Regions from separate parts of the Oceanobacillus luteolus genome, predicted to be linked through region 1. Evidence: riboswitches for the same ligand, from Rfam matches in the RefSeq annotation. Region 1 holds a riboswitch; the other holds the start of a gene.
What was found. A riboswitch is a leader RNA that binds a small molecule or an ion and turns the genes downstream of it on or off. The one in region 1 is predicted to bind cobalamin.
Positions count from the first base shown of each region.

Region 2: linked by a shared signal. The riboswitch ahead of ACFSBH_RS15645 (helical backbone metal receptor) and the one ahead of ACFSBH_RS18905 (ribonucleoside-diphosphate reductase subunit alpha) in region 1 are both predicted to bind cobalamin.

Region 1 covers NZ_JBHUDE010000161.1:40,753-48,514, reverse strand. The annotation lists partial or broken gene ACFSBH_RS18925 (universal stress protein) at 1-11, opposite strand, end outside; partial or broken gene ACFSBH_RS18920 (response regulator) at 7-324, opposite strand; gene ACFSBH_RS18915 (hypothetical protein) at 512-946, shown strand; gene ACFSBH_RS18910 (DUF2306 domain-containing protein) at 960-1,574, shown strand; cobalamin riboswitch at 1,674-1,867, shown strand; gene ACFSBH_RS18905 (ribonucleoside-diphosphate reductase subunit alpha) at 2,002-4,236, shown strand; gene ACFSBH_RS18900 (flavodoxin) at 4,221-4,667, shown strand; gene ACFSBH_RS18895 (ribonucleotide-diphosphate reductase subunit beta) at 4,648-5,691, shown strand; gene ACFSBH_RS18890 (acyl-CoA thioesterase) at 5,723-6,187, shown strand; gene crcB (fluoride efflux transporter CrcB) at 6,254-6,613, opposite strand; gene crcB (fluoride efflux transporter CrcB) at 6,615-6,995, opposite strand; gene ACFSBH_RS18875 (M28 family peptidase) at 7,143-7,762, opposite strand, start outside.
Region 2 covers NZ_JBHUDE010000146.1:273-8,034, reverse strand. The annotation lists gene trpB (tryptophan synthase subunit beta) at 39-1,202, opposite strand; gene ACFSBH_RS15660 (cob(I)yrinic acid a,c-diamide adenosyltransferase) at 1,274-1,867, opposite strand; gene ACFSBH_RS15655 (adenosylcobinamide amidohydrolase) at 1,885-3,381, opposite strand; gene ACFSBH_RS15650 (FecCD family ABC transporter permease) at 3,393-4,418, opposite strand; gene ACFSBH_RS15645 (helical backbone metal receptor) at 4,408-5,394, opposite strand; cobalamin riboswitch at 5,515-5,697, opposite strand; gene ACFSBH_RS15640 (S9 family peptidase) at 5,854-7,644, opposite strand.

The sequences.
Region 1 (7,762 bases):
TCTCCTTGCTGTTTTTACGATATAATCATCGCCTCCCAGAGCAAGTCCCCGGATTTTGTCCACATCATCACTCCGCGCGCTCAAAAATAATATAGGAACGTTGCTTATTTCCCGCAGTTGCCGAGCTAATTCAAATCCATCCTGCCCCGGCATCATAATATCAAGAATCAAACAATCGATAGGATGACGTTGAAAAATGTCGAGAGCTTGGATAGCGTCTGAAGCTGTTTCTACTTGAAAGCCATCCATCTCTAAAAAATCTTGTAATAGTTCAACGATCGCTTGATCATCATCGACAACGAGAATTGTCTGTATGTCTTTCATAGGGAATTCCGCCCTTCCGTCAACAACTTACTGTTCATAATAGATATATTTTACCATCATTGCAATGCGGTACAAGGCATGGTGAGGGATTGTGATGGTTTTGTGATTCTTTTATTACTTATTTCGAGATATTTAGCCGGTATAGTTGAGGGAGTTCGAGATGTTATGACAAAGAGGAGGTAACAAAATGTATTGGTTTTTAGTATTTTTACACGTAATCAGTGCGGTTTTTCTCGGCAGTTTTCTTGCACTGCCTTTTACAATTCAATCACTAGCTGCAAGAACGGAAGATAAATTGAAAATGTCAGTAAACACTATCCTGTATTTTACACGGTTTGGCCACTATGCACTCATTCTATTATTTCTCTCAGGAGGAGGCATGGTGATAGGATACGGAAGCTACCCTTCGATGCTATGGGTAACGTTGTCGACGATTATTCTTATTGTTATTGGCGGTCTAATGGGAGTCATCAGTAAGCGGATGAAGCTTATGAAGCATACGGAAAGCTTAGAGGAGGCACTACAGGAAAATCTGCCGAAACTAAAAATACTGAGCTGGGTGACGTTTGTCCTGATTATTATTGCAGTTTTCATCATGACAAATCGCCAACTATTTTCTTGATAGGAGAAGTAGAATGAAAAAGTTTTATGCAGTGTCTATCCTATTTATCACAACTATGTGGGTACTCCACACATGGTCAAAGAATTTCATCGTAGACCCGAACTTTACAACTTTTCTTGCTAAAAAAGATCAAATTCTAGCAAATGAATCACTTTGGGTAATTATGATTCAAATTCACATTATCCTCGCTATCATTTCTCTGCTTACTGGTCCTTTAGGCATTATCAAGCCAATACGCAAGAGGTCCAGAAGGTTTCACCGCTGGAACGGTCGTTTGTATGTTTTATCCATCGTGTTGAATTTCATTCCTGGGATCTATGTCTCCTTCTTTGCTTCAGGTGGATGGCCAAGTACGATAGGGTTCCTAGTGTTAAATATATTATGGTTTGGAACTACATTTTTAGGATACCTATCTATCAAGAAGAAAAACGTGATCCTACACAGTCAGTGGATGACCCGAAGTTTCTTTCTCTGCTTTGCTAATATGACGATTTATGTCATTGTTGCAATCACGCATAGTGCAATGAATCTATCCTATGGTATTTCTTACACTATTGCCGTTTGGTTATGTTGGATGTTGAATTTAGGTATTGCTGAGTTCGTGATCAGGAAGAAAGTGTTTCTTTAATAGTTTTCTAGAGTCTTTCGATTTCACGCTTGTATTTCATTCTAATATATGCTAGTCTGAACACAACATATTGATAGACTAATAAATTTAAAAACTATATATAGTATTTTGGATTAAGGTGACAATATCTTGTCTTAAAAGGGAATCCAGTTGAAAGCTGGAACTGCCCCCGCAACTGTAAGTGTGTAGAGTTGGAAGTCCACTGTATCGTTTGCTTCACGGCGACTATATGGGAAGGATTCCAACAGATGATCAGCACGAGTCAGGAGACCTGCCTTAACTCTGAAGTTTCATTTCTCCGGGGTGAGAGATTATGAAACGATAGAAAAATATATATTCATGGGATATTTCTGTCGTTTTATAGTCGTTCAGCTCGAATAGGAGGGACGGCTTTTTTTGTTGTACATAAAAAAGGGAGGGATTTTCCATGATTACAGAGCTAACAGAGAATCAGAAATCAATCATGCGATTCATAGATGAAGTGACGACAGGACTTCGAGTGGATACCGAAAACTATAAGGAAAAGTTCTTAAAAACACTTCAACCCGAAATGGAAAGAGAAAAAATAACAGATATCTTGATTAAGCATGCTCTGGAAAATATCGATGAAGCAAATCCAGATTGGAAGTACGTTGCAGCAAGACTGTATTTACAGGAGCTTTACGAGCAAGCTGGGGAGAATAGAAAATATAATCCAGCTGATCGCTACGGTTCTTTTTATAAATTAATTCAAACGTTGACGGAGAAGGGAATTTATACACCGATATTATTAGAAAAGTATACGAAAGAGGAAATCGACTATTTTCAGGAAGTGATGGATCCGGAGAGGGATTTACTATTTGATTACTTAGCGTTGTATACACTGGCAACACGCTACCTTGCAACCGATCATGATAAAAATGTGTATGAATTACCGCAGGAACGTTGGATGGTCATCGCGATGTATCTGATGCAGGACGAGGATACAGAAAAGCGTAAAGAGCTCGTTAAAGAGGCGTATTGGGCATTAAGTAATCTCTACATGACGGTAGCTACGCCAACATTAAATAATGCGGGAAAAACACATGGTCAACTGTCCAGCTGCTTCATCGACACGGTAGAAGATAGCTTGCAAGGAATTTATGACAGTAATACCGATATCGCAAACTTGTCGAAAAACGGCGGGGGAATTGGTGTGTACATGGGGAAAGTGAGAGCCCGTGGAAGTTCGATAAAAGGTTTTAAAGGCATGTCCAGCGGTGTCGTGCCATGGATCAAGCAGTTGAATAATACGGCGGTCAGTGTCGATCAGCTTGGTACTAGGAAGGGAGCCATCGCGGTTTATTTGGATGTTTGGCATCAGGACATTGAGGCCTTCCTCGACTTGAAATTGAACAATGGGGATGACCGGATGCGAGCACATGATATTTTCCCGGGTGTCACATTACCAGATTTATTTATGGAAGCTGTCGAAAGGCGCGAAGACTGGTATTTATTCGATCCTCATGAAGTGAAACAAGTGATGGGCTTTGCGCTAGAGGACTTTTATGACGAAGAAAAAGGGAGCGGCTCCTTTAGAACCAAATATGAAGCTTGTGTCCAGAATGAAAATTTGAGTAAGAAGAAAGTAAAAGCAATCGATATCATGAAACGCATTATGCGTTCACAACTTGAATCTGGAACGCCATTCATGTTTTACCGGGACGAAGTAAACCGCCAAAACGTCAATACACATACGGGTATCATTTATTGTTCTAATCTTTGTACAGAGATCACCCAAAACCAATCACCAACACAATTAATCGAAGAATATATCGAAGATGAAGACGTGATTGTGAAAAAATATAAATCGGGAGACTTTGTTGTTTGTAACCTTAGCTCCATTAATTTGGGACGGGCAGTGACAGACAATGTGTTGGAACGTCTGATTACCATCCAAGTCCGCATGCTTGATAATGTCATTGATATTAACAATCTTCCGGTGAAACAAGCGCAAATCACAAATCAAAAGTATCGTGCAATCGGTCTTGGCACATTTGGTTGGCATCACTTGCTTGCACTGAAAAATATTGAATGGGAAACAGACGAAGCCGTTCAATATGCCGATGAATTATATGAAGAAATTGCGTATTACACGATTAAAACAAGTGCGGATTTGGCGAAGGAAAAAGGGAGTTATCCTTATTTCGAAGGCAGCAAGTGGAGCACAGGAAAATACTTTGACCAAAAAGGATATCACGATGAGAAGTGGACAGCTCTGAAAGAGGATATCAAGCAACATGGCATTAGAAACAGTTATCTTATGGCTGTGGCACCTAATTCATCCACGTCCATGATTGCTGGTTCCACTGCAAGCATTGATCCGGTGTTTAAGCCGTTTTACAGTGAAGAGAAAAAGGATTTCCGTATCCCGGTGACAGCACCAGATCTAGATCACAACACGTATCATATTTATCGCCGTTCTGCGTATATTGTCGATCAGCGTTGGTCGGTACGACAAAATGCGGCAAGACAAAAGCATATCGATCAAAGTATCTCCTTTAACTTTTATGTCCCAAATACGATTCGAGCATCGATCTTGCTTGATCTGCATCTTCAAGCTTGGAGAGAGGGCTTGAAGACAACGTATTATGTGAGGTCGACTTCCAATGACGTCGAAGAATGTGAGTGGTGTCAAAGTTGAAAGCAATCATCCCTTATTTATCTTATAGCGGAAATACGAAAGAGGTAGCAGAACTGATTGAGGAGCAGCTTTTAGAACATCGTATTGAGGTAGATATGCATCGCATTGGAATTAGTCCCCCTTTTCATCCTGAGGAATACGATGTCGTTTTTCTTGGAACATTCACTTGGGATTATGGACGGGTACCCGAAGAAACGAAAGAATTGATATGGGAAATCGGATATAAGCCGGATAACATCGCAGTCTTCGGTACAGGTGACACACAATTCGGTGGCGATGATTTATACTGTGCGGCAGTGGACAAGCTGACGAAATTTTATCAAAGCAAATGGCCTGGGTTGAAGATTGAACAATCCCCGCGTGGCAGTCAGGAAGAAAAAGTGAAAGCATGGGTGGAAGGAGTAGTGCAACATGACAAAGTCTTTGCTTGAAAAAGCGAAAACATTAGAGCCGCTGAATCCTAATAAATCGACGGCACTGTTTGGCGGAAAATCGAGCGGTATTTTAAACTGGAACGACATTGCTTATCCGCATTGGTATAAAATGTATAAGCGGTTATTAGGGAATTACTGGCAAGCCGATGAGGTGAATATGTCCAGTGATGTGAAGCAGTTTCCTGGATTGACAGCCGCTGAACAAGAGGCGTATTTAAAAATAATTGGACTGTTATCGACATTAGATGCACCACAGACAAGAACTGCGCTGCTTATCTCTTTATATGCAACCGATGCTTCGGTGCAATCGATTATGGCCGTCATTGCCCAGCAAGAGGCCGTTCATAATGAAAGTTATTCCTATGTGCTCTCGTCCGTTGTCTCTTTGGATGAGCAGAATGAAGCTTTTCAGCACGGAAGAAAGGACCCTGTGCTCTTAAAGCGTAATGAAGAGATTATGAAGCAATATAATGAATTTGTCGAAGAGCCGACCATAGATAATATCTTGAAGACATTAGTCTATACATCATTATTGGAAGGAATGTTCTTTTATTCCGGATTCGCATTCTTTTATAATTTGGCGAGGCAAAATAAAATGGTCGGTACGTCTACGATGATCAGCTATATCAATCGGGATGAATTGGAGCATGGCCGTTTTATTTCGGAGCTGTTCCGGGCAACCTTGGAAGAAAATCCAGAATATAATACGAAAGCATTCACCGATTGGGTTTATACGCATTTTCAAAAGTCTGTTGACTCGGAAATCGAATGGTCTCATTATGTGCTGGAAAATGTAGATGGGATTGATTTGGATGAAATGACAGGCTATATCAAATATCGGGCGAATAAAATGCTGCGGATGATGGGCCTCAGTGAAATTTATCCAGAACATATCGAAAACCCTATGAAATGGATTCGAGCTTATGTCGACAATTTTGATGGGACGAAAACAGATTTCTTTGAACAGAAGTCGAGACAATATACAAAAACTAGTGACTTGAATGGGTTTGATGATTTATAAGTGCAACTAATTTAGGAAACGAGGGGTCATCATGGGAGAAAAGATACCTGCAAGCATTTCCAGAACGATTCAAACGAAACTTGTTTTACCGCCCGATACGAATCATATGGGGACCATATTCGGTGGTACCGTTTTAGCTTATATTGATGAAATAGCCGCCATTACAGCAATGAAACATAGTGGAAAGATTGTTGTGACAGCTTCGATAGACACCGTGACTTTTTTATCTTCCGCTAAAGTGGGAGATATCTTAACTTTAGAAGGCGTGGTCATATCTACTGGCAGGACATCTATGGAAGTTTATGTGAAAGTGAAATGTCAACATTCCGAGACAGGTGTAGAAACACTTACTACTACAGCTATTTTAACGATGGTTGCGGTGGATAGTGAAGGCCTTCCGACAAAAGTTAATGGCGTTATCCCTGAAACCGAAGAAGAAAAAGTACTTTTTAAGGATGCGCAGGCAAGAAGAGAAAGAAGATTAATGATTCGTTAGCATTGGGGACCCCGCTGTATATGACGTAATTTCGTTTATATGGTGGGGTTCTTTTAGACATTTGATTTAACTCATGAGAGAAAAACCAATCATTGCCGAGATCAGCCCTACCGTAATTGAAGTGAAAACATAAATCACAGCTAATTTCACTTTGTTGGCTTGAAGTAGAGTCACCGTTTCATGTCCGAAGGTGGAGAAGGTCGTAAATGCTCCACAAAAACCAACTCCAACAAACAGCCATAACAATTCGCTGATATGATTAGTGAGGTGAAGTTGAGTCAGCAAACCCAATAAAAATGAACCTGTGATGTTTACTATCCAAGTAGCTAATGGGAAAGGTGTTTGTGTAGTTCCACTAATCCACTTTCCTATGATAAATCGTGCTGCTGCACCTAAAGCTCCGCCTATCCCGACAATCCAAATCATGCTACATCACTTCTCTTCTTCTAGTTAAAGCTAATTTATGACCTATATATACGAAAATAAATCCAATTAACGTTGATGCCAATATATAGATTATACCCAAGAAAACAAGACCATCTTGAAACAAGTCTAGAATTTCTACGGAAAACGTGGAGAAGGTTGTAAAGGAACCGATAAATCCAGTTCCAATGAGCAGTGTATATTCCGCTTTAAATTTTTTCTTCCTGTTGATGAATGTCAAAAACCATCCTAAACTAAAACAGCCAATGAGGTTGATTATAAAGGTGTCTAATGGGAATCCATAACTAGTTTGAATCCATTCCCCCATAGCAAATCTGCAAATTGCCCCAAAGAAACCGCCGATCATTACTAGTAATAAGCTCAATTCATTCACCTCATGTTCCGCAATGTAAATATATCCTCTTTACCTTTGACAGAAGTCATTAGCATTAGTCAGATAGCGAAGACTCAACAACCATATCATATCAGTGTACAAAAAGAAGAACCAGCTACTGTAGCTGGTTCTTATGTTTTAGTTAATGCTTTCTTCATAATAAAATTGTTCTGGTAGCTGCTGTTTCTTAAGCTGTTGCTTTGGTTTTGGATTTTGGTTGTCAAAGCGTGCATAGTCATAGATTGCTGTTGAAACGATTTGAGCTACATCTTTAAGCTTTTCTTTACTGATTTTATCGATTGTGTCTTCTGATGTGTGGTACCAAGGCTCCAATGGGCTATGGATGAACAGTGCTGCTGGAATACCAGCTTCCGCAAATGGGACGTGGTCACTGCTTCCACTACGTCCAAGTCTTGTAGGTTCACCATTTAGACGTAAGCTGGACGCTTGTGTTAACTCTGTTACTAAGTTAGGTTCTCCATCTACTGAATTCACAACTAAATCTCCCGCATCACGGCTTCCGACCATGTCGAGGTTGAAATTCGCAACAATGCGGTCCCGTTCCGCTTGTGATAAGTTGGCGACATAGTGTCTGGAACCAATCAAGCCTAACTCTTCTGCACCGAAAGTGATGAAGCGGAGTTCTGTATCGGTTGGCAGATTTTTAAATACACGTGCCAATTCTAGTACCATTGCCGTTCCTGAAGCATTATCATTCGCTCCTGGTGCACCTGGCACAGAGTCATGGTGAGACGTTA
Region 2 (7,762 bases), on a different contig from region 1:
TCAACACACATAAAAAGTTCGAATGCATATTTCAAGCCTTACTTTAACATCTCAAAGACTTGCTCCACATCCTTATCCCCTCTGCCTGAGAGATTCACGATAATGATATCTTCCTGATGAAGTTCTTTTGCTAGTTTAATAGCATGACTTACCGCATGAGAGCTTTCTAATGCAGGAATAATGCCTTCTGTCTTTGATAATTGCTGAAAGGCCTCAAGCGCTTCTTCTCCAGTTACACTAACATACTCTCCACGGCCAGTGGTATGCAGATAACTATGCTCAGGACCAACACCTTGATAATCCAGTCCGGCAGCGATGGAACTTGTCGGTAAAGCTTCACCATGTTCATCTAACAATGTCAAGGAACGATATCCATGAAATACAGCAGGCTTTCCTAAAGAAATGGATGCAGCTTCTGCAGGTTCCACACCGATTAATCGTACTTCTTTTTCGTCAATATAGTGGGCAAAGGAACCTATAGCATTGCTTCCACCACCGACACAAGCAACTACCGCAGTAGGGAGCTTACCCTCTTTGTCTAATATCTGACGCTTAGATTCTTCACTGATAACAGCTTGGAAATACTTCACCATCTCCGGGTATGGATATGGACCGACTGCCGATCCGATAAGGTAGAATGTCGTCTCATGATTTTTCAATAAGTCACCGAAAGCTTCATCCACCGCCTCTTTTAAGCGGCCCCGTCCTTTATCTACTGCAACTACTTCTGCACCCAATAACTCCATACGAAACACATTGAGCCGCTGTCTTTCCGTATCCTTTTTCCCCATATAAATCGTGCATGGCAGTCCAACCATTGCACAAGCGGTTGCTGTTGCCACCCCATGTTGACCGGCACCAGTTTCTGCTATAATCCGCTTTGCACCGATTTTCTTCGCTAACAAAATTTGTCCAAGCACATTATTAATTTTATGAGCACCTGTATGGTTCAAATCTTCCCGCTTTAAATAAATTTTAGCCCCACCAACCTCTTCAGTCAGGTTTTTAGCAAAGGTCAACGGATTTTCTCGACCAACATATTCTTTTAGATAATAACAATACTCCTCTAGAAAGTCAGGGTCTTCTTTATACTTTTCAAATGCTTCACCAATACGATCCAAAATACTCTTCAAATCCTCAGGAATAAAGCTCCCTCCAAAATCTCCAAAGAAACCTTTCTCTACTACACTCTCTCTTCTCATCTAAACTCATCTCCTATAAATTTTTAAAACTTCCATTAATTATAAATGAAAAATCTAAAAATTCAAGTTCATTAATTTTCCTTTTTCTTATGACTTCCACGAAAAACCTTAGCACTCCGGGCATACTCTACATCGGAAACTTTAAGCCGGCTGTTCACCACACGAGCAGCTGCAAAAAAATAATCGGATAGTCTGTTCATGTATTTTAACGGGATTGGATTGAGGTCTTGTTCTCGTTGATAGAGGGTAACAATTTGTCTTTCCGTCCTCCTCGCTACGGTCCTTGCTACATGTAGTGTAGCTGCTTCCTCAGAACCACCTGGCAAAATAAAGCGTTCAAGTGCTGGTGCTTCATCAATAAGCTCATCCATTCTTTCTTCCAAGTATGTGATGATGTCTTCTGAAAGCTCGTGAGGACGTTCTTTCTTAGATACATTCGATAATTCCGTGCCGATATCAAATAACTCGTGTTGAATTTTTTCAAGGTCAACAATCAGGTCTTTAAAAGGTTCCCGATTCTTGTTCAATTGTGCCACTGCCAATCCTACAAACGAATTGGTTTCATCGATGGATCCATACGCTTCTACCCGGATATCATCTTTACTCGTTTTTCCACCGATTAATGCCGTTTGTCCTTTGTCTCCAGCTCTTGTATAAAGTCTCAAATCGATCTCCCCTTTCATTATCCAATGCTACCATTTGATTTAGCTGTCGCTTTTCTTTTTTGATAATTTAATATTGCTTGTTTCATCTCTTCATATACCGCTTTTCCAATTATTGCACCGAGTTCTGTCGCAGTTCCAGCATAATCTAGCTTCTTTCCTTGCTGAGTAGCAGCTATTAAAATACTATCCGTTGGAGTACCTGTAGCAACTGTATTCGTTTTCTTATCTTTAATCCCCATTTCCCTTAACACTTGAGCCTTAGCTTCAGTAGCAGTGATAATGGATTGGATGAACGCTTCTTCTGTTAAATTACCGTTGATGAATATCCATGTATTGATTGTCCCTGCGTTTACCGGCCCAACAATCGGCTTAGACTTGGTGCCATCCACTGCCGCTCCTATTCCAGCAGTGACCACTACCATGACGGAAAACCCATCTCCCTGATACTCCCCATAACTATTATCCTCAAGATTAACCGCCGTCATCATCCCAACAGTCTGATTTGGCCGAAAACCTTTTTCACTTAAATATTCGCGCATCTCTTTTCTATGATCTACACAATAATAAGTTTCATCCACATGCCGATTCACGAAATTTTTATACCACCCGAAACCTGAACCGACAACTCCGGATGATACCGTTTTTAGAGGTGTTTCAGCTTGCAGGACAATCTTCTCTCTGCTGATGGAAAGCTGTGATTCATTAATATATATATCTTTAGCAAGCTTTTCATCCCTCTTTCCCGGCATTAAATGGAGCTGGGGTTTGGCAACTCTTGAGTGCGGTTGCTTTATCACTTCTGTCCGGTAAACATGTTTAATCAATTCTTCCGATAACACTTCATCTGGGTTTTCAATCGCCCTAGCTTTACCATCCTCCATCAACAAGAGACGATCACAGTAAAGACTTGCTAGATTTAAGTCATGTAGAATCGCAATCACAGTTAAACCTTCATTTCTCGCGCTTTTTCTTAGAAGATCTAATAATTCTTTCTGGTAGGCTAAGTCCAAATGATTCGTCGGTTCATCCAGTAAAAGAATTTGCGGATTCTGAACAAGTGCTTGTGCCAGGAAAATTCGTTGCTGCTCCCCACCAGAATGCTCCATGACGGAAGTATTTTGAAAATCTTGGATGTTTGTTTGCTTCATAACCTTTTGAACGATTTCCTCATCCTGTTTTGTCCATTTCTGGAACAAGCCGCTATGGTGTGCATATCTGCCTAGTGAAACCATTTCTTTTACGGTGTACGGAAAAACTTGTGGTGATAATTGAGGTAGGACAGCAATCCTTTTGGCGAGCTCTTTCTTAGAATATGCTCCGATGCTTTTTCCATCAATTTCAATCTTTCCTTTGTCGAGGTTAAGCAGTCCGCTGATCATTTTAAGTAACGTAGTTTTCCCGCTTCCGTTTGGACCAAGGATACCGAAGAACTCTCCCTTTTCCACAGAAAAACTAATATCTTTCACAACTTCCTCTCCGGTATAGCCACCTGAAGCATTTTCCACAATAAGCATTACTGCTCACCTCAACTTTCTTTTCGTTGTCTGATTAAAATAAACGCAAAAACAGGCGCACCTACTAAAGCAGTAATGACACCCACTGGAAGAACTTGCGGGGATATAATCGTCCTTGAGAGAAGATCCGTTAAAATTAAGAATCCTGCACCAATCATCATCGATAATGGAAGCAAATGTGTATGATCCGGCCCCCAAAGTTTCCGTGTCAAATGTGGAATGACCAAGCCGACAAAGCCGATGGTTCCTGATACGGCAACAGCTGCACCTGTTAAAACAGAACCTGCCAGCAGGATAAGCAATTTCCTCTTCTCCACATCCACTCCCAAATGCTGTGCGCGTTCTTCCCCTAGCGACATTGCATTTAATTCCTTTGCATTCAATAATAACAATAAACTTCCAAGAATAAAAAATGGAAGAATAATTCCTACATATTTCCAACCACGCATAGATACACTGCCGAGCAGCCATCCGATGATCTGTTGCAGCTCATCCCCAGTAAGGGCAATGATTAAAGAGATGAAAGCACCTAAAAACGAACTGAAAATAATCCCCGTCAGAATAATCGTTTCCACACGCATTGTTCGATCAATCTTCCTGGCAAAGTAGAGCACAATCAAAATCGTCGCCAACGCTGTTAAAATACTTAAAAAAGGTAATGTGTAGATGCCGATCACTGGAAGAGAAATGCCAAAGAACAGAGTAGAGACAGCCCCGACAGATGCACCTGAGGAAACGCCCAGTATATAAGGCTCTGCAAGCGGATTTCGTAATAAGCCCTGAAAGGCCGCTCCTGCGATTGCAAGAGAAGCCCCAACAAGACCTGCCAATATAACCCGTGGCAGACGGATATCATAAACGATACTTACATACATTGACTCCACATCACTTCCAATTGGTAAATTAAATGCTTCACGTCCAACAATTTTAATAATGTCCATAATTGGAACGTAAACACTTCCAATTGATATAGCAAATAGTGCAGCAAATAAAAGGAAAGTTAGAGCCAATATATATTTTATAGCATTACTCTTCATCAAAAAGCTCCGGATAAACTACCTCTGCCAAAGCTCTTGCACCATCAACCAGTCTAGGGCCAGAACGTGTGATTAAATCCGCATGAATGTCATAAACCCTCTCATTTGCTACCGCTTCAACAGAATCAAAACCTTCCCGTGAAAGAACCTCTCCTTCCGGGTCTTCAATATATGCTCCATAAGAAGTGATAATAACATCCGGATTCAACTCAATGATAGCCTCAGGATCGAGCGCCAACCAACCCTCATAATCACTAGCCGCATTCTCAGCATGAATCATATCCAACAACTCTTGGATGAATGTATTCTGGCCTGCTGTATAAATTTCCGGTGCTGGAGAATTCTCAAAGAATACAGATTGACGCTCATCTTCCGGAATCGCAGAAGTAAGCTCTTCAATTTCTGCAAATCCTTCCTTCATCTCACTAATCACTTGTTCTGCTTCTTCTTCAGCTCCAACAACTTTTCCTATAGTATCAATCGTTTCATATGTACTTGCAATATCTTGTGCATCCTCAATAACAAATACATCAATACCTGCTTCTTTCAATTGCTCAAACGCTTCCTGCGCACTGCTGAGTCCAAGTTCATGAGCTAGTATAACATCTGGCTCTAACGCAATAATCACCTCTACATTCAATTCCATGCCACCAATTTTTTCAATTTCTTGCACTTCTTCTGGATAATTATCATGATCAGATACACCGACAATCTTCTCCCCTTGTCCTAAAGCAAACGTAATTTCCGTATTACTTGGAATCAAAGAAACAATCCGCTCAGGTTCTTTTTCAAGTGTTATTTCGTTTCCCACTGCATCTGTAAGTGATACTGGATAACCAGCTTCCACTTCTGTTTCTTCTACCGCATTTTCTTCCTCATTAGCTCCTGTATTTTCCGAGTCTGTATCTTCTTGCCCACAAGCAACTAACAGACTGAAGAGCATTACTAAAAATAAGATATTAAGAACTTTTTTCATCCCGATTCCTCCATAAAATCTTTTTTTATATTAAAAAAGCATCTTCACGACAAATGAAGATGCTTAGTTAAACAGGTATATGTACGGACCCGATTCACCTTACTATTCCTCGTAGCTTTGGCGTTCACAAAATAATAGGCAGGTCTCCTGGCTTATGGTCAACACTCGCTGTACCTTCCCATACTTGATGTACAGTGGTATATACAGCTCGCTCGCATTCACAGTGGCGGGACCGCGTTGGAATTGCACCAACTTCCCTTTTAAGAATTCAAAGAAGAATTCACCTATTATTTATTATGTAATTTTCAATTGAATCTATACATATACTACACCTTATTGACCTAAAAGTCACTTTTTTATCCCATAGTGCACCTATACATTCCCTTGAAATCAACAAATGCATGAAAAAAACTCCTGTTTAATGATTCAAAGTCATTTAACAGGAGTTTGATTACTTTATTAGCCTTGATGCTTTTCCATGAACTCTAACATTTTCTTATACACTTTAATCTCATTCTCTTTTTTCGAAAAGCCATGGCCTTCATCTTCCAAGACCAAATACTCCACTTCTCTTCCTTTCTCTTTCAGCTTAGCCACGATTTGATCGGACTCCGCTTTTACTACTCGTGGATCCTTAGCGCCTTGGATGACCAGCATTGGCTTCGTCATATTATCCAAATAAGTTACAGGGGAGTCTTTAATAAATCTGTCTTTATCACGGACCGGGTCTCCCACCCAACGCTCCATAATCGGCTTCCAGTGTGGTGGTACAGATTCTACAAAGGTAAATAGGTCAGACGGTCCGAAAATATCGATTACCGCTTTAAAGTATTCTGGGTGACGACCGTGCAGGAGCAACGCCATATAACCACCATAGCTTCCACCAACAAGAAATAGTTTATCACGATCGGTAATACCATTCTCGAATAACCATTCGATTCCTGCAACATTATCTAAACGTGGCCCTTCTCCCCAATCTTGCTCCACCAATTTCACAAATTCAGAACCATATCCCGTGCTTCCACGGAAGTTCGGTGCAAAAATTGTATATCCTCGATTGAGGAAGACTTGGAACATAGAACGGTAGAACTCCCTTTCCGCAGCCTGTGGTCCACCATGCGGCCAGAATATCGTATGACCATTATCATTTTCTGGTCTTGCTTTAAATAGCAGCGCTTCAATTTCCATTCCATCAAATGAGGAATAGGTAACCACCTCTGGATTCACCATCTCTTCTTGAGCGACACCCAGTACCCGGTTGTTCGTCAGCTTAGTCCAGTTTTCTGCATCCTCACTCTTATAAATATTCAAAGGAACAGTTGCTGAAGGTCCTAGTATGTATAAGTTACCAGACTTGGATACGACAAGTGAATTGATGATGGCTGTAGGGGCATTTAACTTTTCAATCTTTCCTGTAGTTGGTTGTAAACGATAGAACTGATCAACGACTCCTTTTTCAGTCGTTAAATAGAACACTTCGTTTTTCTTATCCCACTTTAGATGAGTTACACTCTCTTCTTCTATCTCTGCAACCTTGGAAAACTCCTGCTGTTTTAAGTCATATTTCGCAACATAGCGGTAGTTGCTTTCATAGTCTGTGACGAAATAGATCGTTTCATTATCCGTAAACAACGGCTGTGAAGCAACATGGACTTTATCAGGATCTGGCACAAGGTTATAGATTTTCTCATCAATCTTCACAAATGATTTTATATACGTATTAGCAAGTAATTGCACGAAGACAAACGCTCTCTCATCATCGGATACACCAACAACCTGAGTTGGCGCAGTTTCACCTTCATGGATGAGTTCGTCACTACCGTCTTCCAAGTTTCTTACCCGTGAATTTAAAAACGCAGCATTATCCTTTGAGGTTGTATAATATAGACGGTTTCCATCTTCACTAAGCTGAGAGTAGTAAAACTTCTCATCAGGTTCTCCTGTAATTAGTGGTTGTGGTAATCCACCCTCATAAGGAACAGCATAGATTTGGTAGTTCTCATCTCCATCGTTATCATACCCTGCAATCACAAAACGTTTCTGCGGATCAAATGCAGTAAACCCGATCGATTCATCATGATGGGCAAATAAATATGGAAACATATCAGGAAGGTCCATTGCCCACAAATTTATTTTCCCATTTAAATTTGTACTGAAAATCAATTTTGTCTCATCATCATTAACTTGAAAATCATCGATATAGTACGTACGGAAAAATTGTTCTACTGTCGGTTTTGGAAAATTGATCATTAAAATCCCCCTATAGAATTATTAATATCTTCCATTATATTATAAATTTACTATATTTTAATGAAATTTAGCACGGTTTATTGAAAAATATAAGGTTTATCTCCAGAGCCTAATATAA